Regions from separate parts of the Rhizobium sp. 01N447_2 genome, predicted to be linked through region 2. Evidence: predicted binding sites of a transcription regulator. Region 2 holds the regulator's gene; each other region holds the start of a gene.

Region 1 (8,411 bases), on a different contig from region 2:
TCATGGCCGGCGATCCTGTCCAGCGCCTTGGCGAAGAAATCGGGGGCGCCGAAATTGCCGCTTTTCAGCGCAAGCCCAAGCGGCCCGGAGCGGTCGGCAACGAGGACCGGCACGCCGGGATCGATCTCCGGCCCGATCATCATGTTTTTGAGACCGAGCGAGAAGTGGCCCTCCACTCGAAGACATCCGCACCGGCTTTCGGTGCGAGTCGGCCCTGAACCGGCAATGTGCTAGTTAAGACAAGGCGAGCAACGCTGTCACGTGATTTTGGGGGAGGGCGCAGTTCGGCCAGGAGCTACTGTGGGACAGGCAGTCCGCCGACTGCAGGCGCCTGCGGCAAAGCCTGAGGCTGGACATTGCCGCGCATCCGCCCGGGTCTCGTTCTAAACAGCGCCCCCGGCGACGCTTTGCATCTGTTGCAGGTTCGTCACCTCATAGGTCCAGACTCGAAACGCCTTCAGCACATGCGGACCGAAGGAATTGATGAGCGGTATGTCGGCGGCGTCGCGCCCGCGTGCGACGATGATACGACCAATCCGCGGCGTATTGTTGCGCGGATCGAATGTATGCCATGCACCGTCCAGGAAGACCTCGATCCAGGCGCTGAAGTCCATCGGATCGACGACCGGAATACCGATGTCGCCGAGATGGCCATTGATATATCGGGCAGGAATGTTGAGGCAACGGCACAACGCCACCGCGAGATGCGCAAAGTCGCGACAGACGCCGACACGTTCGTGAAACGCCTCGAAGGCTGTCCGCGTCGATCGCGCCTGCATGTAGTCGAATTGGATGTGGCCGTGAACGAAGTCGCAGATCGCCTGAACGCGGCCCCAGCCAGGTGAGACGGTGCCGAACATATCCCACGCAATTTGACTGAGACGATCCGTCTCGCAATAGCGGCTGCCCATCAGGTAGACGAGGCAATCATCCGGCAATTCCGAAACCGGGAGCTCCCTGGCGCCTGGCAGCGACCTGTCCGGTTTGCCGTCGTCTTCGATCGTCGCATCGCCCCATATGGTCAGGTCGCCCGCCGGGGCAATCAGCCGGAGACAGCGGTTGCCGAAGAGGTCGCGATAAGTCGAAGTGGGAACATCGGGCGTGGTGAAGACCGTTTCCGGAATTCTGATGTCGGCCGCACGATCATCATGAACCGACAACAGGCATACCAATGCGGTCGGCTGCGGGCAGGTCAGCGTAATTTCATAGCCGTAACGGATCAACATGGAGCGTTCTCGCGCGTCCGGATCCGCCTAGCGGAAGTCCGCCGCAGTTAGAGTATAGAAGGCGCGGCGGCGGTAGGAATAGGCTTTGTGTGCCACGTCCTGAATGGAGTTGCGCAGGGCGTCGAATAACGAAAGCCAATTCGTTTCCGAAGGCTCGGTTCTTTGCAATGCGGTGTCGGATTTCGCCAGAGCGCCAACCTCGATGAAGAACAACACCTGGAACATGCCGTCATGGCCGACGAAGCGCACAGCATTTCTCGCCGCATCGAAGCTACGGCTTTGGTTCAGGAAGGCTAGCGCCACGGTTGAACCGGCGGGGTCTCACGAGCACTCCGAGCGGCGTCCGACAGCCTGAGCCATTCCTTCCGGTATCCTATGTTGAGAAGATTGAAGGACATCATGTCGTTCCCGGCCTCCGAACGGCTCTTGCCGGTCATGGCATGGTCGGCGAGCACTGGAACGCCTGCTGAGACACGATAGACGGTCGACGAACGGGCGGATTCGATCCGGCGGTCGTGTTCGATCTCCATGGAGTAGCGACCGGACGCGCCACATTTGTCTTCCCATGTGCCGACGGCAAAGGCATTCCGTCTTCGTTCGGCTTCGTCTTCATGGCTGTTCACGATGTCAACCTTTCGTCATTCGGGCCGTGGCCATGGCCAAACGTCCTCTCGATCAGTGTTGCGCCGCTGCCGGCGGGCGATAGGTTTACCAGTTCCAGGCTGTCTTCCGTCGCGACCCGCTCATGACGTTCATCGTCACTGCGGATGCGGTATTGCAGCACATTTCCTCTCAGAGGCAGCGTAGCGGTAATGCGGTATGTCTCGGGGAGCTTGGAGGGAACGACCAGGAACCCGTCCTTCACCCGGACGGTCTGCCCCACCTTGAAGATATGTGTTGCTGCCTCGCGTCGGATCGAGCGTCCATTGCGTTGCGGGATGCGCGTAGCGGTCATGACAGTTTGTGGTCCTTTTCGAGCGCGGTTTCGAGATCTGACAGGTGGACAGGCATCATCTGCTGCGTCGAACTCTGCGCGGCGATCGCCGGCAAGTGGATGAAGGCGCCGACCCGTCGCCAGGCAAGCCTGGAAACGCTATCGATCAATTCCTCGTCATAATCGACGCGGTATTCTCCGGCTGGCTGCGCCCCGTCGAAACCGGGCAGGCGGAATGGAGATGAAAAACGGACGACGGTTTCTGTGGTGCGACTTGTCACGGCTGAGGCCTCCGCAGGAATACACTGAAGCGTTCCTGTATCGTTGAGATCCGAGCCGGACGAACTCGAGGCTGCCGGTACATCCGCGGTCAGCGCCAAGCTCATTCCGGATCGGAACAGGCGAAATGAACGCCGGAACGACGTCATACATTCGCTATCGAGAATTCAGTGGTGATGGCGGGTCGTAGGTCTCTGACACCGCGAAGCCAAGTCGGCCAAATCGACGAGGTCTATCATTGCGCCTTGATTGAGTTTAAATCAAGATAATTCGGATTTATCTATAAAAAACGCTAAATTAACGTCACGATATGCTAAATAAAATTGAGCGCGACGGCGAAAAAATTCTTTTCATTTCTGGATTAATACAAAATATCCGTTCAAATTGATTTCCTGAATTTTTCAAGAAATTCCCTTGGTGGACAATATTTATTAGCACTCCTATCAATCGAGTGCCACGGGTGCTATTTATGTACTGCAGCCGCCATACGCGCCGGCAGCAGAAAGACCTCTATGAAATTCCGTTCACTTCACGACCGCGTCGTCATTCGACGTGCGGAAGGCGATGTCAAATCCAAGGGCGGGATCATCATTCCAGACACCGCCAGGGAGAAGCCGCAGCAAGGTGAAGTGGTCGCAGTCGGCCCGGGCCTGCGCGACAAAAGCGGCACTCTGGTCCCGCTTGATGTCGAGGTCGGCGATCTCATTCTGTTTGGAAAGTGGTTGGGCACAGAGGTCACGATCGATGGCGAAACCCTTCTGATCATGAAGGAGACCGACATCATGGGCATCGTCGAAAAGACCGAAGCGGCTGCTGACAAAGCCGCCTGAGGGTCGAATTTCCGACCCGCATCTCAAGATCGAACTGGGAAGAAACATCATGTCTGCCAAGGAAATCAGATTCTCCACCGACGCGCGCGACCGCCTGCTGCGCGGCGTCGAATTGCTTAACAACGCCGTCAAGGTGACGCTTGGCCCGAAGGGTCGCAACGTCGTCATTGACAAGGCCTATGGCGCACCGCGCATTACCAAGGACGGCGTTAGCGTCGCCAAGGAGATCGAGCTCGAAGACAAGTTCGAGAACATGGGCGCGCAAATGGTGCGCGAGGTGGCTTCGAAGACCAATGATCTTGCCGGCGACGGCACGACGACGGCAACAGTGCTCGCCGCCTCCATCTTCCGCGAAGGCGCAAAGCTCGTCGCTGCCGGCATGAACCCCATGGATCTCAGGCGCGGCATCGATCTCGGCGTTACCGCCGTCGTCAAGGAAATCCAGGCGAGGGCGATGAAGGTCAAATCGTCAGCCGAGATCGCACAGGTCGGCACCATTGCCGCCAATGGCGACGCCACCATCGGCGAGATGATCGCCAAGGCGATGGACAAGGTCGGCAATGAGGGCGTCATAACAGTCGAAGAGGCGCGAACCGCCGAGACCGAACTCGATGTCGTTGAAGGCATGCAGTTCGATCGTGGGTATCTCTCGCCCTATTTCGTCACCAATGCCGAGAAGATGCGCGTGGAACTGGAGGAGCCCTATATCCTCGTTCACGAGAAGAAACTCGGCAGCCTGCAGGCGATGCTGCCGATCCTGGAAGCCGTCGTACAGACCGGCAAACCGCTGCTCCTCATCTCGGAGGACGTCGAAGGCGAGGCGCTGGCGACGCTTGTCGTCAACAAGCTGCGCGGCGGCCTGAAGGTCGCGGCCGTCAAGGCGCCGGGCTTCGGGGATCGCCGCAAGGCCATGTTGGAAGACATTGCCGTGCTGACCGCCGGCCAGATGATTTCCGAGGATCTCGGCATCAAGCTCGAGAACGTCACGCTCGATATGCTCGGCCACGCCAAGCGTGTGCTGATCGACAAGGAGACCACCACGATCATCGACGGCTCCGGCGAGAAGGCGGCCATCCAGGCGCGCATCCAGCAGATCAAGGCGCAGATCGAAGACACCACCTCCGACTACGACAAGGAAAAGCTGCAGGAACGCCTGGCGAAACTCGCCGGCGGCGTCGCGGTCATCCGCGTCGGCGGCGCGACCGAGACGGAGGTCAAGGAAAAGAAGGACCGCATCGACGATGCGCTGAACGCCACCCGTGCGGCGGTCGAAGAGGGCATCGTGCCCGGCGGCGGCGTGGCACTGTTGCGCGCGAAGTCGGCGCTGACGGGACTGACCGGGGAGAACGCCGACGTGACGGCGGGCATCTCGATCGTGATCAGGGCGCTCGAAGCCCCGATCCGGCAGATCGTCGACAATGCCGGGTTCGAGGGCTCGATCGTCGTCGGAAAACTCGCCGGCAGCAATGATCACAATCAGGGCTTCGACGCACAGACGGAGACCTATGTCGATATGATCGAGGCCGGCATCGTCGATCCTGCCAAGGTCGTCCGCACCGCTCTGCAGGACGCCGGTTCGATCGCGGCGCTGCTGATCACCGCCGAGGTGATGATCGCCGACATTCCCGCAAGAGACACAGCGTCTGCTGCCGGAAATGGTGGCATGGGCGCTATGGGATACTGAGCCAGCCTGAACCGTTCCGGCGTCGCCGGATGGCACAATCCGAACAACAGACAAGGAGAATTCCAATGTCCGTGCAGAGCAGCAGCAAGACATCGATTACCCAGCGTTTCGACAGTTATCAGCCATCCAAGACGCTTCTCGCCTGGGCCTGCGTCGTCACGGCGATCGCCACGATGATCATCGGATTCAGCTGGGGAGGTTGGGTAACAGGCGGCACATCAAGCAAAGCGGCAGCCGCCGCCGGCGACATCGCACGCGGAGAGCTGGCGTCCGCCATTTGCGTCGAGCGGTTCAAGGCGGCGCCGGATGCGAGCGCTAAACTGATCGAGTTCAAGGCGATTACCGAAGGCTACAAGCAGCGTCAGTTTGTCGAGGCCGGCGGCTGGGCGACCATGCCTGGGCAAACCTCTCCCGACAGCCGAAGTGTTCAAGCCTGCGCCACCGCGCTTGCCGTCTGACACCATTTTCCAGAGCGCTCCGATATGGTGCGGAGCGCTGCCACTGTCAAAGCAGGAAATGACCCGTGATCCGTTTCGTGAAAAAGACCGACCCGCAGCCAGCCGCAGAAGACGCGGGCGACAACCGCTTCCAGAAAATCCGCAAGGCAGCTGCCGACGAGCATAAGAAAGCCGCCAATGACAGCACGCGTCGCCGCGCGCCCCAGGCAACGGAAGATGACGATCAGCTTATCTGAGAGGGGGTATGAAGGCGTTCTTGGACAGATCTCCAGCGCAGCCGTGTAAAGCCGGCATACGGTGCGATCTGAGGAGAGGATCCTAGCTGTAATCCAGCCAGATCCCGCCAGCATCGGCGGACCGCACGCAGTTTTCCACCCAGCGCACCCCTTCCAGTCCGGCATCGACATCGGGAAAGACGAGGTCTTCGATCCCCGCAGGGGCGAGGCCGCGCTCATTGTTGATGGCAAAGCCGAAGCGGCGATAGAGGTTCGCCCAGGCTTCGAAGAGACCTTCCGGGTGACCGCCGCCGATCCGGTCGTCGATCCTGGCCTCGGGGTAGAGATAGTCCATGCCGCGCTCGAGGATGCGGGCCGGTTCGCCCTGGATCTCGTAGGAGAGCTGGTTCGGCCGCTCGTCCCACCATTCGATGCTGGCCTTCGAGCCAACGATGCGGATCTTCTGGCCATGCATGGAGCCGGCATTGACGGCGCTCGACCAGATGGTGGCGATCGCGCCATTGTCATATTCCATCAGGGTCACCGCATTGTCTTCGAGCGGCGCGCGGCTTTTGACGAAGCTCTGGCGGGTGCAGAGGAGCCGCCTGATCTTCAGGTGCGGCAAGATGACCTTGGCGATATAAAGCGGGTGGGTCCCCACATCGCCGAGGACATAGCTGGGGCCTGCGAATTTCGGATCGACGCGCCAGCGTGTCGCGGGGTTCTGCTCCCCCACCGCAGCGCTATGGAAACCATGGGCAAATTGCAGGTTGACGATGCGGATCTCGCCGAGATCACCATTCCTGACCATGGCACGCGCCTGTTCGATCATTTGGTGGCCGGCATAGCCATAAGTCACGCCGACGATACGGCCGCGCGCCTGGGACAGCGTCTTCAACTCCTCAGCCCCGGTGGTCGTGAAGCAGAGCGGCTTTTCGCAGATCACATGCAGATCATGTTCGAGCGCTGCCTTGCAGATCGCGAAATGGGTGTTGTTGGGTGTCGCGATCGACACGGCCTCGATGCCGTCGGCCCGCCGGGCCTCAGTCGCAAACATCGCCGCATAGTCCCGGTAGCTCCTGGCTTCGTCGAGCCCGAGATCGACGCCGAACGCGCGGCCGCGTTCCGGATCGATATCGAAGGCACCCGCCGCAAGGGCAAAGACGTCGTCGCGATGCGCTGCCGAGCGATGAATATAGCCGATCTGGCTGCCTCTGCCGCCGCCGACCATGCCCCAACGGATCGGCTTTCGCCTGTCATTCGTCATCATCTTTTCCCTAAAAACCAACCGACCTGAGGTAATCGCGGCTTTGCTTCACATCTTCGAGGCTGCCGGCGACATTCCTCGGATCACGCTCCTGCTCGACGGTGATGAAGCCGTGATAGCCGATCTCCTCGAGCGTTCGCTTGACGGCGGGATAATCGATGACGCCGCGGCCGATCGGGCACATCACGCCCTGTCCGCAGGCATCGAAGAAGCGGATCGTCTCGCCAAGCACACGATCGAAGACGGTCTGGTCGATGTCCTTGAAGTGGACGTAATCGAGCCTGTCGGCATAGCGGCGGAGCATCTCCACGGGATCCATGCCGGCATAATAGCTATGGCCGGTGTCGAGGCAGAAGCCGGCGATCTCCTGCGGAATGTCTCTTGCCACCCGCTCGATCTCATCGGCGAATTCGATATAGCCACCCGCATGCGGGTGGATGACGGCGCGCACGCCATATTTGCGCTGAGCGAGTTCAGCAATCGCCGTGATATTGGCGACCATCCCGGCCCAGGCCTTGTCATCGAGACGCGGTGCACGATCGGAATGGCCGGCGGCATAGTCGCGCTCGTCGTGGCCCCAGTCCATCACTGTGAGATAGGGTGTCCTGAACCGCTGGCCTGCCACCTGATCCGGCTGCGGCAACTTGGTGATGACGGCGCAAATCTCATCCGTCTGCCGCAGCAATGTCTCCCGGTTTTCAGGAGAGACCAGATCGTCGAAGATCGTGCCGGCGACGATGAAGAGATTGCGCTCGGTGAGCGCCTTGGCGACGAGCGCATCATCGAGCGGCACGTAACCATAGGGGCCGAGTTCGAGGCCGCCATAGCCGGCCGCCGCCGCCTCGTCGAAGACGCGTTCCCAGGCGGGAAGGTTTGGATTGTTGACGTCGTCCACGCCCCAGCAACAGGGGGCTGTCGTAATGGTGATGGTCACGGTTTTATTCCTGATAGTGGTGCCGGGGCGGATGTTGACGATCAGCCAAGTTTTCCGGGCCAGTATTTGTCGACATATTTCTGGATTTCGGAGCGCATGAAGCGCCCGGAATCGTCGGCGCGCTCCTCCCAGCCGAAGACGCAGGCGGTGATGATGCCGTCGAATCCGACCGCGGCGAGCGAGGAGAAGAAGACATCCCAATTGATCTCGCCTTGGTACATATCCATGTGCTGATGGATGGTGACCTTCGCGCCCGGCGGATTGATGATGTAGCGCAGCCCGGATGAGGCCTTGTGATTATAGGTATCGGCCACATGCACATGGGCAATCAGCGGGCCGGCATCGCGGATCATCTGCGCCATGTCGTCACCGAAATAGAAGGTATGCGGCGCGCAGTAGAGGAACTTGACGTTCTTCGAACCGATGGTCTTCAGCATGTCGATCGCCGGATGCAGCGTTTCGCACCAGTCTTCCGGATGCGGTTCCATGTTGAGCGTGACGCCTTCGCGCTCGAACACCGGAACGAGTTCTTCTATCGAGCGCCACCAGGCGGCCTCGCTGTGCTCGTGGGTATGCATGCCGCC
Region 2 (3,809 bases):
CCAGGCTGTTGCCGGCCGGATCGCGGAAATAGATCGAACGGCCGCCGTTCGGCCAGTGCACTTCGGATTCGATCGCCACGCCCGCTGCCGTCAACCGCTCGGCCATGGCATCGATATTGCCGCCGGACACCCGGAAACAGGCATGGCCCTGGCCGCTCGTGCCGTGCGGCGGCACCTGCAGCGATCCAGGCGCCGGCGGCTTTACCGTTTCCTCGGGATTGAAGATCAACAGAACGCCAGGCCCACAGCGGAAGAAGACATGCCGGTTGGCGGCGCGGGTGATCTTTTCAAGCCCGAGAACGTCTTCGTAAAACGTCTCGGCCTGGTCGAGATCCCGCGCATAGAGCGCCGTTTCCAACATGCCCTCCAGCATGGGGCTCACCCTTCGATGGCTTGCTTCTGCAGCGCCACGAGTTCGCCGATGCCGTTCCTGGCAAGCTGCATCAGCGAGGTGAATTCGCTTTCGCTGAACGGCGTGCCTTCGGCCGTGCCCTGGATCTCGACGATGCCGCCGGTGCCCGTCATGACGAAGTTCGCATCGGTCTCGGCCGAGGAGTCCTCGATGTAATCGAGATCGATCACTGGCTGGCTGGCGAAGATACCGCAGGAGATGGCGGCGACATGATCCTTCAGGACCCGGTCGACCTTGATCATGTTGCGGCTTTCCATCCATTTCAGGCAGTCGTAAAGCGCGATCCAGCCGCCGGTGATCGAGGCGGTCCGCGTGCCGCCATCGGCCTGGATGACGTCGCAATCCAGCGTGATCTGCCGTTCGCCGAGCGCCTGCAGGTCGACGACGGCGCGCAGCGACCGGCCGATCAGCCGCTGGATTTCCTGGGTGCGGCCGCCCTGCTTGCCGGCGGCAGCCTCGCGCTTCATGCGTTCGCCGGTCGCCCGCGGCAGCATGCCGTATTCGGCCGTGACCCAGCCCTTGCCGGTATTGYGCAGCCATGGCGGCGTCTTTTCTTCGAGACTCGCCGTGCAGAGCACATGCGTGTCGCCGAACTTCACCAGGCAGGAGCCTTCCGCATGCTTGGAAAAATTGCGCTCGAACGAGACCTTGCGCATCTGGTCGATTTTTCTGCCTGAAGGCCGCATTCTTATCTCCTGGAGTTTATTTGACCGCTTCTACGATTGGCGGCGCTCATTTGCAAATTCCCTTTTGCCACGGGTGTTAGTTTGACTTACTTTTCGGGAAGTATCATCAGCACGGGTTCGAAAGCTTCATGGGCATCAGGTCGACGTCGGTTTCGGATGCTGTAGCTGCGCTGGACGAGCGCTCCAGGGAAATTTTTCGTCGCATCGTCGAAGGTTATCTGGAAAGCGGCGAGCCGCTCGGTTCACGCAACCTGTCCCGTATCCTGCCGATGTCGCTGTCGCCGGCCTCGGTGCGCAACGTCATGAGCGATCTCGAAGAGCTCGGCCTGATCTATTCGCCGCATGTCAGCGCCGGCCGGTTGCCGACCCAGATCGGCCTGCGCTTCTTCGTCGATGCCTTCATGCAGGTCGGCGACCTCTCCGCCGAGGAACGCGCCAACATCGACCGCCAGGTGCGGGCCGAAAGCGGCGGCAATCCCGTCGAATCGATGATGAACGAGGCAAGCCGCATGTTATCCGGCATTTCGCGCGGCGCCGGCCTCGTCATCACCTCGAAAAGCGATCCGGTGCTGAAACATGTTGAGTTCATCCGGCTCGAACCGACAAAGGCGCTGGCCGTGCTCGTCGGCGATCACGATCAGGTGGAGAACCGCATCATCGAGCTGCCGGCGGGCGTCACCTCCTCGCAGCTGACGGAGGCGGCGAATTTTCTCAATGCGCATATGTCCGGCCAGACCCTGCCGGAACTCCGCAAACAATTAAGCCGGTTGAAGGACGACGTCCGCCACGAGCTCGATGCCCTGTCGCGCGATCTGGTCGAGCGCGGCATCGCTGTCTGGGCCGGCAGCCCGGACGAGGGAAAGCCGACGCAGCTCATCATCCGCGGCCGCGCCAACCTGCTCGAAGGCCTGGCCGGCGCCGAGGATCTCGACCGSCTGCGCCTGCTGTTCGACGATCTCGAGAAGAAGGACAGYCTGATCGAGMTSCTSAAYCTSGCCGAAAGCGGYTCGGGCGTGCGCATCTTCATMGGWTCGGAAAACAAGCTCTTCTCGCTGTCCGGCTCGTCGCTCATCGTCGCACCCTATCGTGACGATGACGATCGCATCGTCGGCGCTGTCGGCGTCATCGGCCCGACGCGGCTCAATTATTCCCGCATTGTGCCGATGGTGGACTATACGGCCCAGCTCGTCTCCCGCCTTTCGCGCAACCAGCTTTGACGCCGCAACTGCCAAGCACGCGGAATTTTCGCTTCTTTGTCACGCAGACTTGATTTTTTTCGGTCAAACCTCGATATCGGGCGCATCTGAAGACACCAACCGGAGACCGTCATGACTGATGACACGACGAAAAACGGACCTGACGCAACTGCGGCGGATGCCGCAGCCGATGCTACCGCCTACGTCGAGAACGAAACTGCGCAGGAAGAGGCCGTCCAGCCGGACGCGCTTGAGCTTCTGAAAGCCGAAAACGGCGAACTGCGCGACCGCTATCTGCGCCTTGCTGCCGAGATGGACAATCTGCGCCGGCGCACCGAGCGCGAGGTGAAGGATGCCAAGTCCTATTCCGTCGCGGGCTTTGCACGCGACATGCTCGCCGTCTCGGACAATCTACGCCGCGCGCTTGATGCCATCTCTCCGGAGACCAAGGCTGCGGCCGATGCCGGCCTTAGCACGCTGATCGAGGGTGTCGAGATGACCGAGCGCGCCATGCTGTCGGCTCTCGAGCGCCACGGCGTTCGCAAGCTGGAGCCGGTTGGCCAGAAGTTCGATCCGAATTTCCATCAGGCAATGTTCGAGGTGCCGAACCCAGACGTGCCGAACAATACGGTCGTGCAGGTCGTGCAGGCAGGCTTCTCCATCGGCGAGCGCGTGCTGCGCCCGGCCATGGTCGGTGTCGCCAAGGGCGGCCCGAAGCCGGCGGAAGCCGAAACCAACTCCGTCTTCGACGAGAAGGACGCCTGATATCCCTTCCTCCTGGGGAAGAAGGGAAAGCCGAAGCGTTAGATGCGGGCGAAGCGTTCGATCAACAGATCGAAAAAGCCATCCGCATCGACATGGCGCATAACCTTGGCGTTGCGCTTGCGCTCGGTCACATGCCACCAGTCGACGACCGTCATGCCGACGGTGAGTTCGGACTGGACCTCGATCTCGACATTGCAGTCCCGGCCCTGGAAAAGCTCCGGCTTGAGCAGGTAGGCGACGACGGTCGGGTCGTGCAGCGGCCCGCCGTCGGAACCGTATTTCTCGATGTCGAAGCGTTCGAAGAATTCCAGCATCTCGACCATGGCCTTTGCCGGCGCCGTGCCGATCTCGGCCATGCGTTTCACCCGGTCCTTGCGGGTCAGCAATTGATGCGTCACATCAAGCGGCATCATCACGATCGGAACGCCTGAGCGGAAGACGATATCGGCGGCTTCGGGGTCGACATAGATGTTGAATTCGGCCGCCGGCGTGATGTTGCCGCCCTCGAAGAAGCCACCGCCCATCATCACCAACTCGCGGATGCGGGGGATAATGTCGGGCGCCTTCTGGAAGGCCATGCCGATATTGGTGAGCGGCCCGAGCGTACACAGCGTCACTGTGCCTTCAGGCTCATGGCGCAACGTCTCGATGATGAAGTCGACGGCATGGCCGGGCTGCAGCGCCATCGTCGGCTCGTTCAGCTCCGGACCGTCGAGGCCGGTCTTGCCGTGCACATGTTCGGCCGTCACC
Region 3 (16,110 bases), on a different contig from region 2:
TGCCGATGATGCAGGAGGAAAAGCTCGGCCTGATGGTCTGGTCGCCGCTCGCCGGCGGTCTGCTCTCCGGCAAGTATGGTCCCGGCGCGCCCGGCAACGGCGAGGGCCGCCGCGCCAGTTTCGATTTCCCGCCCGTCGACAAGGACAAGGCCTGGGCCTGTGTCGCCGTCATGCGCGAAGTCGCCGAAAAGCACGACGTCAGCGTCGCCACCGCGGCGCTCGCCTATATCCTCGCCAAGCCCTTCGTCACCACAGTCATCATCGGCGCCAAGCGGGTCGATCAGCTCGACCAGAACCTTGCCGCCGTCAAGCTGAAGCTCGATGAAGACGATATGAAGAGGCTCGACGAAGTGAGCGCGCTTGCTTCGGAATATCCGGGCTGGATGCTGGCGCGACAGGGCGCCGGCCGCCGGCCGGCCGATTTCGAGCCGAAGGACTGACCTCGCCAACATAAGTCTTGGGGAACGCCGGATTTCTCCCGGCGTTCCCTTTTCACGAGTGATCGATTACTTGCCGTGGGTCTTGAGCCAGGCGTTCATCTCGGCGATCTCGGCTTCCTGCGCCTTGACGACGGCTTCGGCGAGCTTGCGGATATCGGGATCTTTTCCGTATTGCAGCTCGATCTTGGCCATATCGATCGCGCCCTGATGGTGCGGGATCATGCCGCGGACGAAATCCGCATCGGCATCGCCGCTATACTCGATCATCATATCCTTGTGCATCTTGGCGTTCGCCTCGTTGAAGGCGTGGCTCGCCGCATCGTGGTTGCCCATCGGCTTGCTCATGTCCATCGGCTTGTCTTCGGCAAGGACGGGAGCGGCGACGATAGCGAGCATTGCGGTGAGGGTGATGATTTTCAAAGACATGAGAGTTCCTTCCTCTGTCTGACAATAGGTCTTCCAGGCGGCCGGGCCGCCGATTCTGCATGGATAGGCGTTGTCTCAGGACAGTCGGGGAGGGGGCGGCTGCGGTACCGGCTTATCGCCGTCCAGGGCGCGGGCAGGCGCCGGGGTGGGGTAGCCGAAAATGGATTTTCCGCTGGCCATGACCGTCACCGCCGGTGGCAGCAACAGGCAGGCGGCGCAAAGCGGCATATGTGCGGAATTGCCGCTGGCGCAGGGGCCTTTCGAGGGCTCAGTCTTGCCCACCGCCTCGGACATAGCCATGCCGTGCATTTCGTGGTGCATGCCGGTTTCGACGGCAACCGGTGCATTCATCGACGCACATGTCGGACAGCCTGCCCATGCGGACATGGCGCTGTAGACCAGCCAGCCGAGAAACATCGTGATGAGAGCGAGCGTGCGCATGCTGTTTTATAGGCGAAGGCCGGATAGAAGCCAAGCCGGCGGTCACATCCCGGTCACCAGGCGGCAATGACCTTGTGCTCGATCCTATAATCCTTGCTCTCTTCACCGAGTGGCGCGACCGGCCATGTCCAGGCGGCTTTTGCCGGCGGCGGCAAAACGCCATGCAGCAAGTCGGCCTCTTCATGCGTCCTGCCGTTGCGGTCGATGACGGCATAGGCGATGTCGGTCACCAGGCAACTGCGGCAGGGAAGACCCGAAAGCCCGGCAAGATGTGCCGCGATCAACCTTTCAACCGTGTCTTCAGGCATTCGCCCGGCCTCGGCCTCATGGCGCCGTTTCACGCCGCGACCGATCTGCGACAAGAGGTTGGCGGAAACCACGAAATCGAGATAGGGCACGCCGCGCAGGAAGCCGAGCGGTTCGGGTTCGCGGCCGGCGGCAAGTTCATCATAGCCGGAGAGATCGCGCTCGATCAGCCGGACATTCCGATAGAACTTGGCCGACAGCCACAGGCGCACCGAGGCGAGATGAACGAGATCGACCAGGACGACGGTGTCGAAATCTCGCGCCAACACCTCGATCGACACGTCGCGCAACAGGCCGGAGCCGAGGACGACGGCGGTCCGCTTCTGCCTGAGGTCCGCCGTTGCCGCCAAGATCGCCTTCCGGCTCATCTCCTCATGTTCGGCCCAATCCGCCGCGCAGCGCCCGGCCCGCGACCAGAGATTGACGGAATAGCGGATGAACTTTCGATGCGGCTTGCCGGTCAGCGGCAAGGTCGCGGCATAGAGAAGCGCCTCAGTGATCATGAGCATATCCGCATTTCTGATGGATGCCTTTTCGTTCAATCGATTCCGGTCTAGAGCAATTCCAGCAAAAGTGCGCAGCGGTTTTGCGTTCGGAATTGCGTGAAAACAGAGAGATAGAGCATTTCCGTGACTCCGAGAAAAACGGGAATGCTCTTGAGATCAAGGGCCTTCGCCCTTGCCGCTCCCCGCCCAATCCGCTAGGAAACCGCCACTGTCACAGTCAGTGGAATTCCCGGAAATGAACGACAAGCAGAAGAAACCGCAAAAGCTCAAGGCCCGCCTGCCGCGCGGCTTCGTCGACCGAACGGCCGGCGATATCCGCGCCGTCAACGAGATGACGGCAAAGATCCGGGAAGTCTATGAGCATTATGGTTTCGATCCGCTCGAAACGCCGCTGTTCGAATATACCGATGCGCTTGGCAAGTTTCTGCCCGATAGCGACCGGCCGAACGAAGGCGTCTTCTCGCTGCAGGACGATGACGAACAGTGGATGTCGCTGCGTTACGACCTGACGGCGCCGCTCGCCCGTCATGTCGCCGAGAATTTCAACGAGATTCAGCTGCCCTATCGCACCTATCGCGCCGGTTATGTTTTCCGCAACGAGAAGCCGGGCCCCGGCCGCTTCCGCCAGTTCATGCAGTTCGATGCCGATACCGTCGGTGCGCCGGGTGTTCAGGCCGATGCCGAAATGTGCATGATGATGGCCGATACGCTGGAAGCCCTCGGCATCAAGCGCGGCGACTATGTCATCCGCGTCAACAACCGCAAGGTTCTGGACGGCGTGCTCGAGGCGATCGGTCTCGGCGGCGACGACAAGGCCGGCCAGCGGCTCAACGTGCTGCGCGCCATCGACAAGCTCGACAAGTTCGGCCCGGAAGGAGTGGCCCTGCTGCTCGGTCCCGGCCGCAAGGATGAATCCGGCGACTTCACCAAGGGCGCCGGTCTCGACAAGGAGCAGATCGACAAGGTGCTGTTCTTTGTCGGCATCACGGACTATGCCGAAAGCGCTGTCCGTCTCGCCGAGCTGGTTGCGGGAACCGCCAGGGGTGGCGAAGGCGTCGAGGAGCTGAATTTCATTGGTGCGTTGGTGACCAGCGCCGGCTATGGCCCTGACCGCATCAAGATCGACCCCTCCGTCGTGCGCGGCCTCGAATATTATACAGGCCCGGTCTATGAGGCCGAACTGACCTTCGACGTCACCAATGAAAAGGGCGAAAAAGTCGTCTTCGGTTCGGTCGGGGGCGGCGGTCGTTATGACGGCCTCGTCTCCCGCTTCATGGGTCAGCCGGTTCCGGCGACGGGCTTTTCGATCGGCGTCTCCAGGCTGATGACGGCACTGAAGAACCTCGGCAAGCTTGGTGCCACCGAGGTCATAGAGCCGGTGCTGGTGACCGTCATGGACGGCGATGTCGAGGCGATGGGCCGCTATCAAAGGATGACCCAGGAACTGCGCGCCGCCGGCATCCGCGCCGAGATGTTCCAGGGCAACTGGAAGAAGTTCGGCAACCAGCTGAAATATGCCGATCGCCGCGGCTGCCCCGTCGCCATCATCCAGGGCGGCGACGAGCGCGCCGAAGGCGTCGTGCAGATCAAGGATCTGATCGAAGGCAAGCGGCTCTCCGGCGAGATCGAGGACAATGCCAGCTGGCGCGAAGCGCGCGTGGCGCAGGAGACGGCGCCGGAAGCCGACCTCGTCGCCAAGGTCAGGGAGATCCTGGCTGCGCAGGCCGAGGATCGGAAAAGGGCTAGCTCCGGCTTCGAAACTCCATATGATCCCGCTCAAGCCGGTGACACAGATGACGACGTTTGAGAGAGATCTCCCCTTCTCCCCTCGGGGAGAAGGTAGCCCGAAGGGTCGGATGAGGGGGCGGCATGGCAGAAGCTGTCCTTCGCTCGCCGCTCAGGACATTCGTCGTTTACACTCCTCATCCCCCTCATCTGCCCTGTCGGGCATCTTCTCCCCGCTGGGGAGAAGAGGGAAGTCAAGCCAATGCCCCTGATCAACCTCCCCGACTTCGCTGACGACCTGCTTGCCGAATTCGACGCGCGCAACGCCGAGCGCATCGACACGCCTGTCATTCAGCCGGCCGAACCTTTCCTTGATATCGCCGGCGAAGATCTGCGCCGCCGCATCTTCATGACGGAGAGCGAAACCGGCGCCAGCCTCTGCCTGCGTCCCGAGTTCACGATCCCCGTCTGTCTGCGCCACATCGAGACGGCGACCGGCACGCCGAAGCGTTATGCCTATCTCGGCGAAGTTTTCCGCCAGCGTCGCGACGGCGCCAACGAATTCTATCAGGCCGGCATCGAGGATCTTGGCGATATCGACCTATCAAACGCCGACGCCCGCGCCATCGGCGATGCCACCGGCATTCTCGCCCGCCTGCTGCCGGGCCGCCGCCTGTCGGTGACGCTTGGCGATCAGGCGGTGTTCGAGGCGGTCGTCCAGGCGCTCGGCCTGCCGCTTGGCTGGCAGAAGCGTCTGATCCACGCCTTCGGCAATATGACGCAGCTAGAGGCGCTGCTTGCCAGCCTCGTCAGCCCGCAATTCGTCACCGGGCTCGACGACGATATCGCCAGGCTGGTCGCATCGGGCGACGAGCAGGCGCTGGTCGCCCATCTTGAGCGGGAGATGCAGAAGACCGGCTATTCGACGAATGCCGGCCGCTCAGCCCTGGAGATCGCCCGAAGGCTCAAGGAAAAGCTCATCCTGTCCGAAACGCGCCTCGATGATGCAGCCTTCCACGTGCTGGAAGAGTTCCTGTCGCTCGACGTGCCGCTGGTCAATGCTTCCGCAGCCCTTTCCGGTTTCGCCGATGCTGCCGGCCTGAAACTCGGCAATGCGCTTTCCCGTTTTAATGGCCGCGTTGCAGCACTTTATAATGCCGGCGTCGATCTTTCCTGCCTCGACTACCGCGCCGCCTTCGGACGGCCGCTCGACTATTACACCGGCCTCGTCTTCGAGGTGACGGTGGAGGGCTCGACCGCGGTGCTCGCCGGTGGCGGCCGTTTCGACCGGCTCCTGACCTTTCTCGGTGCGACGGACCGTATTCCGGCCGTCGGCTTCTCCTTCTGGCTCGACCGCATCGAAACCGAAAGGGCAGCCGCATGACCATCACCATCGCGCTTCCCTCCAAGGGCCGGATGAAGGAGGACGCTTCGGCGATCTTCGAACGTGCCGGCATGACGATTTCCGCGGTCGGCAACGACCGCTCCTATCGCGGCCGCGTCGAAGGCTGGGATGATGTGGAGATCGCCTTCCTCTCGGCTTCCGAAATCTCCCGTGAAATCGGCAACGGCACCGTCGATTTCGGCGTCACTGGCGAGGATCTGATGCGGGAAGGTTTTGCCGAGGTCGACAAGCGCGTCGAATTCTGCGCCCGGCTCGGCTTCGGCCACGCCGATGTCGTCGTTGCCGTGCCGGAGATCTGGCTCGATGTCGACACCATGGCCGATCTCGTCGATGTCGCCGCCGATTTCCGCGCCCGCCACGGCCGACGCCTTGCCATCGCCACCAAATACTGGCGGCTGACCCAGCAGTTCTTTTCGAGCCAGCACGGCATCCAGCTTTATCGCATCGTCGAAAGCCTGGGCGCCACCGAGGGCGCTCCCGCCTCCGGCTCGGCCGATATCATCGTCGATATCACCTCCACCGGCTCGACGCTGCGCGCCAACCACCTGAAGGTGCTCCAGGACGGCGTCATCCTGCATTCGCAGGCCTGCCTGGTGCGCGCCCGCAAGGAAAACCACGCCGGCGAACCCGCTGTGCAGGCGATCATCGACGCGGTGCGCGCCGCCCTCTGATATCAGCCGTCTAGACACAAGAAAAACCCGCCGTCGGATGACGGCGGGTCAGACTGCTGACAAACCCCTGGCACCGTCCAGGGGTTTGTGATTCATTGGGACATGTTGAAGAAACCTGCCCCCACCCAGACGGCTCTTGAGATGGTGACGCTCGACAGCCTGGTGCCAAAGGATCACGTGCTTCGCAAGATCGATGCGGTGATCGACTTTTCCTTCATCCATGGCCGGGTTGCGGGGCTTTATTGCGCCGACAACGGCCGCCCGCCGCTCGATCCGACCTTGATGTTCAAGGCGCTGTTCATTGGCTACCTGTTCGGCATCCGCTCGGAGCGTCAGCTGGTGCGCGAGATTGAGGTCAACGTCGCCTATCGCTGGTTTCTGCAGATGAAGCTGACGGATGGTGTGTTTGACGCCTCGACGCTGTCGCAAAACCGCCGCCGGCGCTTCAACGACACCTCGGTTGCACAGGACATCTTTGATCATATCGTTGAGCAGGCGATCCGTCATGGCCTGGTGGATGGCACGGTGCTTTATACGGATTCAACGCATCTGAAGGCGAATGCCAACAAGGGCAAATATGATCTTGCGATGATCGAAAAGTCGCGTTCCGATTACTGGGCCGACCTCGACCGGGCGATTGAGGCCGAGCGGGCACTCCACGGCCAGAAGCCCTTGAAGGAAAAAGAGCGCGAGCCGGAGGTGAAGGAAACCAAGGTGTCGCGCACCGATCCCGACAGCGGCTACATGGTGCGCGACGGCAAGCCGAAGGGCTTCTTCTACCTCGATCACCGCACGGTGGATGGCAAGCTGGCGATCATCACCGACACCCATGTCACGCCCGCCAATGTGCATGACAGTATCGTCTATCTCGACCGGCTGGACCGGCAGCGTGAGCGGTTCGGCTTCGAGGTCGGTGCTGTCGGGCTGGATGCCGGCTATGCGACATCCGGCATCGCCAAGGGTCTTGAAGACCGCACCATCCTCGGTGTCACCGGCTATCGCAATCCGACCCCGCCCAGAGCCGGCATGATGCGCAAGTCGAAATTCGGCTATGAGCCCGAGACAGACGGTTACCGCTGCCCCGAAGGCCAACTGCTCGCCTATGCCACCACCGACCGCAACGGTTATCGCCACTATCGTTCGGATCCTGCCATCTGCCGCGATTGTCCGTTGTTGGCCTCCTGCACCAATAACGCCACGGCGACACGTACCATCACCCGCCATGTCTGGGCCGATGCCCGCCAGCGCACCGATGCCAACCGCCTGACCCCTTGGGGCAAGGCAATCTACAAGCGGCGAAAGGAGACGGTCGAACGTTCCTTCGCCGATGCCAAGCAGCTTCACGGGCATCGCTATGCCCGCTTCCGAAGTCTCACCCGAGTCTCATGCCAGTGCCTGTTGGCTGCGGCCGCCCAAAACATCAAGAAGATCGCAATGGCGCTCACCACAGCGTCAAAACCAGCCATGGCGTGAGCCGATACATCCTTCTTCACCTCCGCCAAAACACTACCGCCAAAAAAATCCAATCCGCAAAAACAAAACCCGCCGAAAAATCGACGGGTTTGTCAGCGGTCTGACCCGCCGTCGGATGACGGCGGGTTCTGTATGTCCGGGAGGATGTTCTGCTGGCGTTATGCAGCCGCGTAGGCGCCGCGGCGGGCGTCGAGCGAGTAGGCGCCTGCGCCGTTGGTTGCGAGCATGATATAGGCGCCGGCGAGCGTGATGTTCTTCAGGAAGTTGACGAAGTTCAGGCCGTTGATCCAGCCGTTGGCGGCAGCCGGGAAATCCGGAACGTTGACCGGCGCAAGGTGGAAGACGACGCCGGTGAAGACACAGAAGACGGCCAGCAGCCAGCCGACGATGCGGACCTGGAAGCCGACGAGCACGGCAATGCCGGTTGCGAGTTCGAAGAGGCCGGCGAGATAGGTCAGCGCGGTGGAAGCCGGAAGGCCGGCACCGGCGATCATGCCGGCGGTCGCTGCCGGATCGGTCACCTTGCCGAAGCCGGCAAAGATGAACATGAAGGAAAGAAGAATACGGGCAATCAAGATGATGACGTTGTTCGACATGGACGTTGTCTCCGTTTGAAGGACTCTGGAGATCTTGGTGCCCCGGCACCGGTTCGACCTCGGATGCCTCTATGTCGCTCTTTTCTTGCGTTGTGGAAAGATAAACGGAAGGGGACACTTCGTTCACTAATATGGAACGATCTCCAAAGCGCGTCGCGTTCGACCGCATTCAAGCGACGCGCTTGGATCTTTTGTTTTCATGTAGGTCGTTGTCCCAAAACCGCTGCGCACTTTTGGGCGACATGCACTGGCTGCCCACGCTTGCCTTTGCCGAGCCCGGTTTTTATGGTCGGCGCCCAACATGGAGAATCCGATGGCAGATCTTTCCGCATTTCCGATCACGACGCGCTGGCCGGCGAAAAATCCCGACATCATCCAGCTCTATTCCCTGCAGACACCGAATGGGGTGAAGGTCTCAGTCGCCCTCGAGGAGCTCGGCCTCGCCTATGAGCCGCATTATATTTCCTTCGCCGCCAACGAGCAGAAGTCGCCGGAATTCGAATCTCTCAACCCGAACGGTCGCATCCCGGCGATCATCGATCCAAACGGTCCGGACGGGAAGCCGATCGGCCTTTTCGAATCCGGCGCCATTCTGCTTTATCTCGCGGAAAAAACCGGCAAGCTCATCCCTGCCGATGCCGCCGGCCGATATGAAACCATCCAGTGGGTGTTTTTCCAGATGGCGGGCATCGGCCCGATGTTCGGCCAGTTCGGACATTTCTACAAATTCGCCGCCGACAAGGTCGCCAACAACGCCTACCCGGTGGAGCGTTATCGCGATGAATCCAAACGGCTGCTCGGGGTGCTTGAAGACCGGTTGAAGGGCCGTCAGTGGATCATGGGCGATCAGTACACGATCGCCGACATCACCACCTTCACCTGGGTTCGCGGTGCCGATATCTTCTATGGCGGCCGCGAGGTTCTCGAATACGCGAAATTCCCCGCCGTCTCGGATTGGCTGGAGCGCTGCATCGCTCGTCCGGCAAGTGCCAGGGGCCTCAACATACCGGTCAAGCCGGAGTAACGGACGGATCGCCGGAAAGCACGAAGGCCGCCCTCGAGGCGGCCTTTTATCTTAATTTCCGGCCTATCGCCGGCTTGATATCTGTTTTGCGCCTTCCAGCTTGAAGCGCGGAAAGACGAAGACGCCGACCATGCTGCCGCTGAATTTTTCTTCCAGACCGTTGGACTCGCCCATGCAAAAGAGCGGCTGGCGAAAGCCGTTCGGCATGATGATCGTCGTCGAAAAACAGAAGGAGGAGCAGAGCGTCGCCGCCTGCTCGAACAGCTCCAATATGTGGCCGCGGTCCTTGGTATCATAGCAGCGGATCAAGCTTAAAAGTCCGCATTCCTGTGCGGCGAGGCCGTGCAGCATCGCGCTCCACTCGCCGAGACGGAGCATGCCGCTCGAAAAATCTCCAGTCCAGGCTTCGGAGACGGAAAACTGCGCCAACATCTCGTGATTTTGATTGGCGTCATCAAGCGAGCCGGGTGTCAAAGGCATGGCTGCATTGGCTCTGGCGATCTTAAACAAGGCGTTCCCCCGTTCGGATGCGGCTCCCGCCGCACGCTCGGCAAACACAAAGAAACAGGATCACGCAGCAGCGGGCATGATGCCCGCGCTTACCTCCGGCGATTATTGCCACGGCCATCTGGCCTCCGTAAGCGGAGCCCTTCGAAGCCGAACGTTCATGCATCGCCTTCCGCGCTCCGGCCTCGTCTATTGGCGAAAAATTATCGCCGGCGCGCTTTAATTGCAGCGCGGATTTATAGGGGCTTTTGGACAAACGGCAACGGCTTTTTAAGGGGTATTCGGATCGGCATCCTTTCCCGAGATGTCCGCATTTGCGCGAGCCTTCGCGAGAAACAGCATCCGAAGATCATCCTTGAGGGCTTTGGAAGCGTTTTTCACTCCGCGTCAGGCCGAAAATCTTGCCAGAACGCTGTAGTCTCTCGCATGTCGCTAGGTTGAGAAAGGCGCGGGCAGCGCAAGCTTGGCGCAAGCTTCGCGCCCGGGGCCAGCAATAGAGAGCTGGTCAGACGTTCATCGGCTATGCAAACCAGTGGGCCGCACGTCGAATCGCTTTGGGCAAAAGAAAAGGGCGACCCGAGAGCCGCCCTTCCTATTCCGGATGCCGGAATGGTAGTCAGTGATGGCTTTCGCCGATCACATCATGTCCATTCCGCCCATTCCGCCCATGCCGCCCGGCATGCCGCCGCCAGCCGATTCTTTCTTCGGCAGTTCGGCGATCATGGCTTCGGTGGTGATCAGCAGCGATGCGACAGAAGCAGCGTTCTGCAGCGCCGTGCGAACGACCTTGAGCGGGTCGACGATACCCATGGCGATCATGTCGCCATATTCGGATGTCTGGGCGTTGTAACCGAAGTTGTCTTCGTTCTTGTCGAGGACCTTGCCGACAACGATCGAGGCTTCGTCGCCTGCGTTTTCAGCGATCTGACGAACGAGCGACTGCAGGGCGCGGCGAACGATGTTGATGCCGGCTTCCTGGTCGTCGTTTGCACCCTTGACGGTGATCTTCGTGGAGGAGCGGAGCAGAGCGATACCGCCGCCGGGGACGATGCCTTCCTGAACGGCAGCGCGGGTCGCGTTGAGCGCGTCGTCGATGCGGTCCTTCTTTTCCTTCACTTCGACTTCCGTCGAGCCGCCGACGCGGATGACGGCAACGCCGCCGGCGAGCTTGGCAAGGCGTTCCTGCAGCTTCTCGCGGTCGTAGTCGGAGGTGGTTTCTTCGATCTGGGCCTTGATCTGAGCAACACGGCCTTCGATGTCGGTCTTGGCGCCCGAACCGTCGACGATCGTGGTGTTTTCCTTGGAGATCGAAACCTTCTTGGCACGGCCGAGCATGTCGAGCGTGACGGATTCGAGCTTGATGCCGAGATCTTCGGAGATGACCGTACCGCCGGTCAGGATGGCGATGTCTTCGAGCATGGCCTTGCGGCGGTCGCCGAAGCCAGGTGCCTTGACGGCAGCGATCTTGAGGCCGCCGCGCAGCTTGTTGACGACGAGCGTTGCGAGGGCTTCGCCTTCGACGTCTTCAGCGACGATGAGGAGCGGCTTGCCGGTCTGGACGACGGCTTCGAGAACCGGCAGCATCGACTGCAGGTTCGACAGCTTCTTCTCGTGGAGGAGAATGAAGACGTCTTCGAGGTCGGCGATCATCTTTTCCGGGTTGGTGACGAAGTAGGGGCTGAGGTAGCCGCGGTCGAACTGCATGCCTTCGACGACTTCGAGTTCGGTTTCGGCGGTCTTGGCTTCTTCAACGGTGATGACGCCTTCGTTGCCGACCTTCTGCATGGCTTCAGCAATGTCGAGACCGACCTGCTTGTCGCCGTTTGCCGAAATCGTGCCGACCTGTGCAACTTCTTCCGAGGTGGAGATCTTCTTGGCCTTGGCCTGGAGATCCTTGACGACGTCGGCAACAGCAAGATCGATGCCGCGCTTCAGGTCCATCGGGTTCATGCCGGCTGCAACGGCCTTGTTGCCTTCGCGAACGATCGCCTGGGCAAGAACGGTTGCAGTCGTGGTGCCGTCGCCGGCGATGTCGTTGGTCTTCGAAGCAACTTCGCGGACCATCTGGGCGCCCATGTTTTCGAACTTGTCTTCGAGTTCGATTTCCTTGGCGACCGAAACGCCGTCCTTGGTGATGCGCGGAGCGCCGAAGGACTTGTCGATGATGACGTTACGACCCTTCGGGCCGAGCGTGACCTTCACTGCATCGGCGAGAATGTCGACGCCGCGCAGCATCTTTTCGCGCGCGGTGCGGCCAAACTTGATTTCTTTAGATGCCATATTCTTAACTCCTGAATTCGAGTTGTTCGGGCAAAAGGCCCGTCAGCCATTTCGGGAAAGCAGGTCGGCCGATCAGCCGATGATGCCCATGATGTCGGCTTCCTTCATGATCAGAAGGTCTTCGCCGTCGATCTTGACTTCGGTGCCGGACCACTTGCCGAACAGGATGCGGTCGCCAGCCTTGACGTCGAGTGCGACGACCTTGCCGGACTCATCGCGTGCGCCGGAGCCGACGGCGACGATTTCGCCTTCCTGCGGCTTTTCCTTGGCGGTATCGGGAATGATGATGCCGCCCTTGGTCTTGGCTTCGGACTCAACGCGGCGAACAACGACGCGGTCGTGAAGGGGGCGGAAGTTGGTGCTTGCCATTGTCTAATCCCTCGATCGAATGACATTCGCGGACCGGAGTGGCCCACATGGATAGATGTTAGCACTCCCTTGCGGTGAGTGCTAGCGACGAGCATTTAGGGATGGCTCCGAGAGGAGTCAATGAGAGCAATCACGAATTTTTGTGCCGGAATTGTGAAGAGACCGGAGAATAGTCGGAGATTGCGGCCGAAACCCTGGCGCAGGCGAACTTTGCCGAACTCGTCCGCCGTCGGCGATCTGCCGCTTCGGGATAATCGTCAAACCCCTTGCTATCCGTGCCCTCGGATCGCCTTCGAGTTCTTCGCATGGGCCGGGCAGCGAAGAAAATTCCTTGCCTTCGTCTTGCGCCTTTGCAATGTCACCGGTGACTGAAACAAATCGGGAAATCGAAATGGCCAGGCGGATAGAAAACTTCTCGGAGATATCAGGTCAATATGATGTGGTGCTCTGCGATGTCTGGGGTGTCGTTCACAACGGCGTCGATCCGTTCCCGAAGGCGGCAGCCGCCCTTGAAGCGGCCCGCGAGAACGGCGTCGCCGTCGTCCTCATCACCAATTCGCCGCGCGTTTCCTGGCAGGTGGTCGAGCAGTTGCTCCAGATCGGCGTTCCCGACAGCGCCTATGACAGGATCGTCACTTCTGGCGACGTCACGCGCGGGCTGATCTCCGAAGGGCCGAAGACGGTCTTTCTGCTCGGACCCGAGCGCGACAGCCCGCTCCTTGATGGCCTCGACATCGAGCGCAGGCCCGCGGGCGAAGCGCTATCGCTCGTCTGCACCGGCTTTTTCGACGACGAGACGGAGAAGCCGGAGGATTACACCGACATGCTTCTCGATTTCAAAGCCCGCGACGTGCCGATGATCTGCGCCAATCCCGATCTGGTCGTCGAACGCGGCCATCGCATCATCCCCTGCGCCGGCGCCATGGCCGCCTATTACGAGCAGCTTGGTGGGCAAACCCGCATCGCCGGCAAGCCGCACCGGCCGATCTACGAGGCGACGCTTTCGGCTGCCCGCGAGGTTCGCGGTGATTTCCCCGTCGAGCGGGTGCTGGCGATCGGCGACGGTATGCCGACCGATGTGCGCGGCGCCTTGAATTATGGGCTCGACCTTCTCTACATCAGCGGCGGTATCCACGCCAAGGAATACACCCTCAACGGCGAAACCGACGAGGCGATCCTCAACGCCTATCTCGAACGGGAAAACGCCGCGCCGAAGTGGTGGATGCCCCGCCTTGCATGAAGACACGCCTTGCATGAAGAGAAGCCAGCCGATGACCGTCTTCCACCGCAATGAAACCCGGGAACCCTTGCCCGCCCATCTGAAGGGCGGCGTCATTGCCATCGGCAATTTCGACGGCGTGCACCGTGGCCATCAGTCGGTGCTGAACCGAGCGCTCGAAATCTCCAAGGCGCGCGGTATCCCCGCTTTGGTGCTAACCTTCGAGCCGCATCCGCGTACGGTTTTTCGGCCGCAGGCGCCGGTCTTCCGCCTGACGCCGGCGCCCCTGAAGGCCCGCATCCTGGAAGCGCTGGGTTTCGGCGCCGTCATCGAGTATCCCTTCGACTACGAATTCTCGCAGCGCTCGGCCGATGATTTCATCCATTCGATCCTGAAGGATTGGCTCGGCGCTTCCGAAGTCGTCACCGGATTCGATTTCCATTTCGGCCGTGGCCGCGAGGGCGGTCCCGCCTTCCTGATGAATGCCGGCAATACCTACGGCTTCGGCGTCACCCTGATCGATGCCTTCCGTGACGAAAACGCCGATGTCGTCTCTTCGAGCCATATCCGCGCGCTCCTGCAGGAGGGCAATGTCAGTGAAGTCGCCGGCATGCTCGGTTACCGCTATACGGTGGAAGCCGAGGTGATCGACGGCGAAAAGCTCGGCCGGCAACTGGGGTTCCCGACGGCCAACATGCGCCTGCCGCCGGAGGTCGATCTTGCCGCCGGCATCTACGCCGTCCGCTTCCGCCGCCAGGACGGCACGCTCCACGATGCTGTTGCAAGCTATGGCCGCCGCCCGACGGTGACGGAAAACGGCGCGCCGCTGCTCGAAACCTATCTTTTCGATTTCAGCGGCGATCTCTACGGCCAGCTCTGCTCCGTCTCCTTCTTTGGTTATCTCCGCGCCGAGCTGAAATTCGACGGCCTCGATCCGCTCGTTGCCCAGATCAAGCGCGATGAGGAAGAGGCGAGGGCGCTGCTTGCGGGTGTCAAGCCGCTCGGCGCGCTTGATCGGAAACTCTGCTTTTCCTGAGGTCGCCTTGAGTGCGGCTGTCGCTGGGACACCGGCGATTCCAGCCGTTGATGTCGATTGCCAACCGCGAATTCTTCTCTTCCTTTTCCCGGCAAAAACGCCTATGAACCGGCGCGATGACGAAATATCGGCTGGCAATGATGATGCGAATTATCGGCCCGGCCTTCCGCGCGCGCTAAGCGGCCGGAAGGTCCGGGTTTTTGGCGCTTGGATACGAGCGCTTCCGTCACCAGCTTTTTCACGCCCGTTGCGCCCCTTCCTGGGCCGCCAGAAATGATTGTCCGACATGACCGACACAGCCGAAAAGATCGACTATTCGAAGACCCTCTATTTGCCCGAGACCGATTTCCCCATGCGCGCCGGCCTGCCGCAGAAGGAGCCTGAACTCGTCAAGCGCTGGCAGGAGATGGGTCTCTACAAGAAACTGCGCGCTTCCGCCGCCGGCCGCGAGAAATTCGTCCTTCACGACGGTCCGCCCTATGCCAACGGCAACATCCATATCGGCCACGCGCTGAACAAGATCCTCAAGGACGTCATCAACCGTTCGTTCCAGATGCGCGGCTACGACGCCAATTACGTGCCCGGCTGGGATTGCCACGGCCTGCCGATCGAATGGAAGATCGAAGAAAAGTACCGCGAGAAGGGCAAGAACAAGGACGAGGTTCCGGTCAACGAATTCCGCCGGGAATGCCGTGAATTCGCCGCCGGCTGGATCAAGGTCCAGGCGGAAGAGTTCAAGCGTCTCGGTATCGAGGGCGACTTCGACAATCCCTATACGACGATGAACTTCCACGCGGAATCGCGCATCGCCGGCGAACTCTTGAAGATCGCCGCAAGCGGTCAGCTTTATCGCGGCTCCAAGCCGATCATGTGGTCGGTCGTCGAGCGCACGGCGCTGGCCGAGGCCGAGGTCGAATACCAGGATTATGAGAGCGACACGATCTGGGTGAAATTCCCGGTCGTGGAAGGTCCGGTCGCGCTCAAGGATGCGTTCGTGGTCATCTGGACGACCACGCCCTGGACGATCCCCGGCAACCGCGCGGTCTCCTTTTCCGCGCGTGTCTCCTACGGTCTCTACGAGGTGACGGCCGCCGAGAACGATTTCGGACCGCGTCCGGGCGAAAGGCTGATCTTTGCCGATAAGCTGGCCGAGGAATCCTTCGCCAAGGCCAAGCTGCAGTACAAGCGCTTGAGCGATGTCTCTGCGGCCGACTTCGCAGCGATGACCTGCGCGCATCCCTTCAAGGGTCTCGACGGCGGCTATGAATTCCACGTGCCGCTGCTCGATGGCGATCACGTCACCGATGACGCCGGCACTGGCTTCGTGCACACCGCACCCAGCCACGGCCGCGAAGACTTCGATGCCTGGATGTCGGCTGTCCGCACGCTTGAGGCCCGCGGCATCGAGACCAAGATCCCGTTCCCGGTCGACGACGGCGGCTTCTACACATCAGACGCCCCCGGCTTCGAGGGCGCCCGCGTCATCGATGACAACGGCAAGAAGGGCGATGCCAACGACCGTGTCATCAGGGAACTGATCGCCCGCGGCGCGCTCTTCGCCCGCGGCCGTCTGAAGCATCAGTATCCGCATTCCTGGCGCTCGAAGAAGCCGGTCATCTTCCGTAACACGCCGCAATGGTTCGTCTATATGGACAAGACCCTTGCCGACGGCACGACGCTGCGTTC
Region 4 (3,747 bases), on a different contig from region 2:
GCCGGCGAACGTAAAATTATGACCCGCTCGTTATGTCGCGCAGGAGATCCAGGCCGCGTTGGTATTTTTCCGTTTTCTTGCCGGCCTGTTCGGCCTGCCGGAGATTGTCTTCGAGATCGGCCCGCTTGACGGGCAAGGACAACGGGTTTGATGCCGCACGTCTGACGAAGTCGTCGTCCGGCTCGTCCGGCCGCCGTGTCAGAGCATTCACCGCCGAGATGATCGCCGGCGGAAAGCCTTCTTCCCTCAGCCTGTCGAGCGTCCAGCCGCTTCCCTTTTCGACAACGTCATGAAGGTAGGCGACCGTTCGCGTCTCGTCACCAGAAACCAGAAGGGCTACCCGCTGGCAGTGCTCGAAGAACGGCCGGCCGGTTTTGTCCGCCTTACCTTCATGGGCTGTAAGAGCGATCTGGATGGCATGGTCGAGATGCTGCATGGCGATCACGACCCCTCTGTCTTCCTGATCTTCCGTCGGGAAGGCTTTTCGCCCGTCGTCATCTCGATGTCAGGGACGGGGGCCATCGCGGCCTGGACAGGCCTCGCTCGTGGGCGATCGAGATCGCCGCTCTCACCGGCGCCTTGAAGCAGTGCTGCATCATCCCTGTCGTCTTCATCAAGCAGGTTCTGCAGCGTCTCATTCTCATCCTCGCCGGCCAGTTCGTCACAGGCTTGAAGCCAGTGGCGCTGATCGGCGCCGTCCGGGCGGCCCTCGGCCTCCCAGATTTCGTAGGCACGGCGACGGATCTGCTCGTGCTTGTCTATAGCCATGATCGCCTCCAAGCGCATTTCATCCGAAGAACGAGCCCAGCCGCTTTCACGGCGTGTTGATGGTTGGAAGAAAATCCTCCACCTGTTTGCGCTTATCCTTCGAAAGCGTCTCCACCCGTTCCTTCCAGAACCGCTCAGCCTCGGGTGGATCCTCATCCCATTGGCGAACATCGGTGATGTTGTCGTCGATCATGGACCGACGGTGGCCGCCGAGGCTGAGATATTCTTTCGCAAGCTTCAGGCTTGGGTTTTCAGTGTCGCTATCGCGGCCTGATGTCGAACTCGCGTTGCGCCGGGCATTTTCCAATGCCCTTTTACGATCGGTCTCGGCTCGCTCCGTATCGGCGGAACGCGCGTCATCTGTCCCGCTCTCGGGCGGCACGTTTAATCTGGAAGTCACCATGGATCACCTCTCGATGTTGTGATCCACTAACCTTTGCAAGCAGTGAGAGTTCCGCGTGGGTGGAGATTGATTTGAGCGAGCGCCCCGCACCGCCCGGCAATCAATGAACGGCCATACTCACCATTCGATAGGGGTGCACGGCTTCGAATTGCGAGATCATCGCCGTCGCCTGCTGAAATACGAGCTCGGCATTTTCCGGATCATCACGGGCGAGTTCATCGGCGTTGACGCGGATCGTTTCGGCCATATTGTTGGAAAGTGCGGCAAACTGCGTGTTGCCTTCGACATAGGCCTCGCGAGCCGTCTCCTCCAGCGTACGAGCGATATCGACGAGGATTTCCTCGCGTTCCTCGATACTGAGGTCTTTGATGATATTGGTCTTCTCTTCCATGTCACTCACTCCAAAAAGACGTGGGACGATGACCGAGCTTGAACAAGCCTCGATCATCAAAGAGTTGGGAATGCCGAAATCCGGATTCAAGCCTCAATCCTGCTGGAACTCGCCTCCGGCACCACGCCGTCGCCTTCGTTATTCGAACGCGGGAGGCGATTTTCTGTTCCCTGCCGGGCGTTAGCACTCACGAGCAGGGAGTGCCAATTTTTCTTCCATCACCTCTTGAATTGYAAAACCATCGAACCAAATCATTCTCGCAAGGCTCGCGCGCGAGCACCCGCCCGGATTGGTCATCCGGTCCGGCTAAGGACAACGTCATCACTGTTTATCGATGGAGGAAGACATGTCGTTCCGACCGCTTCATGACCGCATTCTCGTCCGCCGGGTCGATTCAGAGGAAAAGACCAAGGGCGGCATCATCATTCCCGACACTGCCAAGGAAAAGCCGCAGGAAGGCGAGGTCATCGCCGTCGGCCCCGGCGCACGCAACGACGCCGGCCAGATCCAGGCACTCGACGTCAAGCCCGGCGATCGCATCCTGTTCGGAAAATGGTCCGGCACCGAGATCAAGATCAATGGCGAGGATCTGCTGATCATGAAGGAAAGCGACGTGATGGGCATCATCGAAACCCAGGGCGAAAAGAAGCAGGCCGCATGAGATCCCTGCTGACATCCGTCCACGCTGGAGCGCTTCAGCTTTTCATGGAAACGCAGAACCGCTCCAACATTTTATTTCTGACGCAATTCCGAACGGAAAACCCCTTCGTACTTTCCTGGAATTGCTCTGGCTGCCTATGAAGGAGTGAGGACATGGCTGCTAAAGAAATCAAATTCAGCACCGAAGCCCGCGAGAAGATGTTGCGTGGTGTCGACATCCTGGCCAACGCCGTGAAAGCGACCCTCGGCCCGAAAGGCCGCAACGTCGTGATCGAAAGATCCTTCGGCGCCCCGCGCATCACCAAGGACGGCGTTTCGGTCGCCAAGGAAATCGAACTCGAAGACAAGTTCGAAAACATGGGCGCCCAGATGGTCCGCGAAGTTGCTTCGAAGACCAGCGACGTCGCCGGCGACGGCACCACGACGGCAACGGTGCTGGCCCAGGCAATCGTCAAGGAGGGCGCCAAGGCCGTGACTTCGGGCATGAACCCGATGGACCTGAAACGCGGCATCGATCTTGCGGTCGCCGCCATCGTCGCGGAACTGAAGGCCAACGCCCGCAAGATCTCCAACAATTCCGAAATCGCCCAGGTCGGCACAATCTCCGCCAATGGCGATGCCGAAATCGGCCACTTTTTGGCGGAAGCCATGGAAAAGGTCGGCAATGATGGCGTGATCACCGTCGAAGAAGCAAAGACTGCGGAGACCGAACTCGAAGTCGTCGAAGGCATGCAGTTCGATCGCGGCTATCTCAGCCCCTACTTCGTCACCAATGCCGACAAGATGCGGGTCGAGTTCGAAGACCCGTATATTCTCATCCATGAGAAGAAGCTGTCAAACCTGCAATCGATGCTGCCGGTGCTCGAAGCCGTCGTCCAATCCAGCAAGCCGCTCCTCATCATCGCTGAAGATGTCGAAGGCGAAGCTCTCGCAACGCTCGTCGTCAACAAGCTGCGCGGCGGCCTGAAGATTGCTGCCGTCAAGGCGCCGGGCTTCGGCGACCGCCGCAAGGCCATGCTCGAAGACATCGCGATCCTGACCGCCGGCACCGTCATCTCCGAAGATCTCGGCATCAAGCTCGAATCCGTCACGCTCGACATGCTCGGCCGTGCCAAGAAGGTCTCGATCGAGAAGGAAAACACCACGATCGTCGATGGGTCAGGCGCCAAGTCCGACATCCAAGGTCGTGTGGCCCAGATCAGGGCTCAGATCGAAGAAACCACCTCCGACTATGACCGAGAGAAGCTGCAGGAGCGCCTTGCCAAGCTCGCTGGCGGCGTTGCCGTCATCCGCGTCGGCGGCTCGACGGAAGTTGAGGTGAAGGAAAAGAAGGATCGCGTCGACGACGCGCTTCATGCCACCCGTGCTGCGGTCGAGGAAGGCATCCTGCCGGGCGGCGGCGTGGCGCTGCTGCGCGCCGTCAAGGCGCTCGACAATATCAAGACCGCCAATGGCGACCAGCGCGTCGGTGTCGACATCGTTCGCCGCGCGGTCGAGGCGCCGGCTCGCCAGATCGCCGAGAACG

Evidence for each region. Region 2 encodes HrcA, which represses chaperone genes, less so after heat shock. Its sites were predicted from a motif close to GTTAGCACTCNCNNNNNGNGAGTGCTAAC; they were not measured.
Region 1: the regulator HrcA is predicted to act here: its motif matches at 2,870-2,898, upstream of AC1ECN_RS16485 (co-chaperone GroES).
Region 3: the regulator HrcA is predicted to act here: its motif matches at 12,227-12,255, upstream of groES (co-chaperone GroES).
Region 4: the regulator HrcA is predicted to act here: its motif matches at 1,742-1,770, upstream of AC1ECN_RS37925 (co-chaperone GroES).

Annotation. Positions count from the first base shown of each region.
Region 1 covers NZ_JBFTQY010000020.1:971-9,381, forward strand. Annotated here, with positions in the region: partial or broken gene AC1ECN_RS16455 (nucleotide-binding domain containing protein) at 1-161, opposite strand, end outside; gene AC1ECN_RS16460 (transglutaminase-like domain-containing protein) at 384-1,226, opposite strand; gene AC1ECN_RS16465 (DUF1488 family protein) at 1,254-1,529, opposite strand; gene AC1ECN_RS16470 (hypothetical protein) at 1,520-1,849, opposite strand; gene AC1ECN_RS16475 (hypothetical protein) at 1,846-2,181, opposite strand; gene AC1ECN_RS16480 (hypothetical protein) at 2,178-2,441, opposite strand; gene AC1ECN_RS16485 (co-chaperone GroES) at 2,952-3,269, shown strand; gene groL (chaperonin GroEL) at 3,319-4,953, shown strand; gene AC1ECN_RS16495 (hypothetical protein) at 5,019-5,411, shown strand; gene AC1ECN_RS16500 (hypothetical protein) at 5,477-5,647, shown strand; gene AC1ECN_RS16505 (Gfo/Idh/MocA family protein) at 5,730-6,896, opposite strand; gene AC1ECN_RS16510 (TIM barrel protein) at 6,904-7,827, opposite strand; gene AC1ECN_RS16515 (sugar phosphate isomerase/epimerase family protein) at 7,869-8,411, opposite strand, start outside.
Region 2 covers NZ_JBFTQY010000002.1:114,877-118,685, forward strand. Annotated here, with positions in the region: gene AC1ECN_RS01895 (VOC family protein) at 1-382, opposite strand, end outside; gene rph (ribonuclease PH) at 379-1,098, opposite strand; gene hrcA (heat-inducible transcriptional repressor HrcA) at 1,227-2,315, shown strand; gene grpE (nucleotide exchange factor GrpE) at 2,427-3,059, shown strand; gene AC1ECN_RS01915 (nucleoside hydrolase) at 3,098-3,809, opposite strand, start outside.
Region 3 covers NZ_JBFTQY010000016.1:47,784-63,893, forward strand. Annotated here, with positions in the region: gene AC1ECN_RS13185 (aldo/keto reductase) at 1-440, shown strand, start outside; gene copM (CopM family metallochaperone) at 507-866, opposite strand; gene AC1ECN_RS13195 (hypothetical protein) at 942-1,307, opposite strand; gene AC1ECN_RS13200 (hypothetical protein) at 1,361-2,122, opposite strand; gene hisS (histidine--tRNA ligase) at 2,355-3,926, shown strand; gene AC1ECN_RS13210 (ATP phosphoribosyltransferase regulatory subunit) at 4,107-5,228, shown strand; gene hisG (ATP phosphoribosyltransferase) at 5,225-5,920, shown strand; gene AC1ECN_RS13220 (IS1182-like element ISRle11 family transposase) at 6,023-7,393, shown strand; gene AC1ECN_RS13225 (DoxX family protein) at 7,552-7,989, opposite strand; gene AC1ECN_RS13230 (glutathione binding-like protein) at 8,303-9,013, shown strand; gene AC1ECN_RS13235 (hypothetical protein) at 9,077-9,523, opposite strand; gene groL (chaperonin GroEL) at 10,157-11,800, opposite strand; gene groES (co-chaperone GroES) at 11,873-12,169, opposite strand; gene AC1ECN_RS13250 (TIGR01459 family HAD-type hydrolase) at 12,561-13,409, shown strand; gene AC1ECN_RS13255 (bifunctional riboflavin kinase/FAD synthetase) at 13,441-14,424, shown strand; gene ileS (isoleucine--tRNA ligase) at 14,711-16,110, shown strand, end outside.
Region 4 covers NZ_JBFTQY010000138.1:2,634-6,380, forward strand. Annotated here, with positions in the region: gene AC1ECN_RS37905 (HD domain-containing protein) at 17-436, opposite strand; gene AC1ECN_RS37910 (DUF2934 domain-containing protein) at 442-768, opposite strand; gene AC1ECN_RS37915 (hypothetical protein) at 815-1,171, opposite strand; gene AC1ECN_RS37920 (hypothetical protein) at 1,272-1,562, opposite strand; gene AC1ECN_RS37925 (co-chaperone GroES) at 1,909-2,223, shown strand; partial or broken gene groL (chaperonin GroEL) at 2,376-3,747, shown strand, end outside.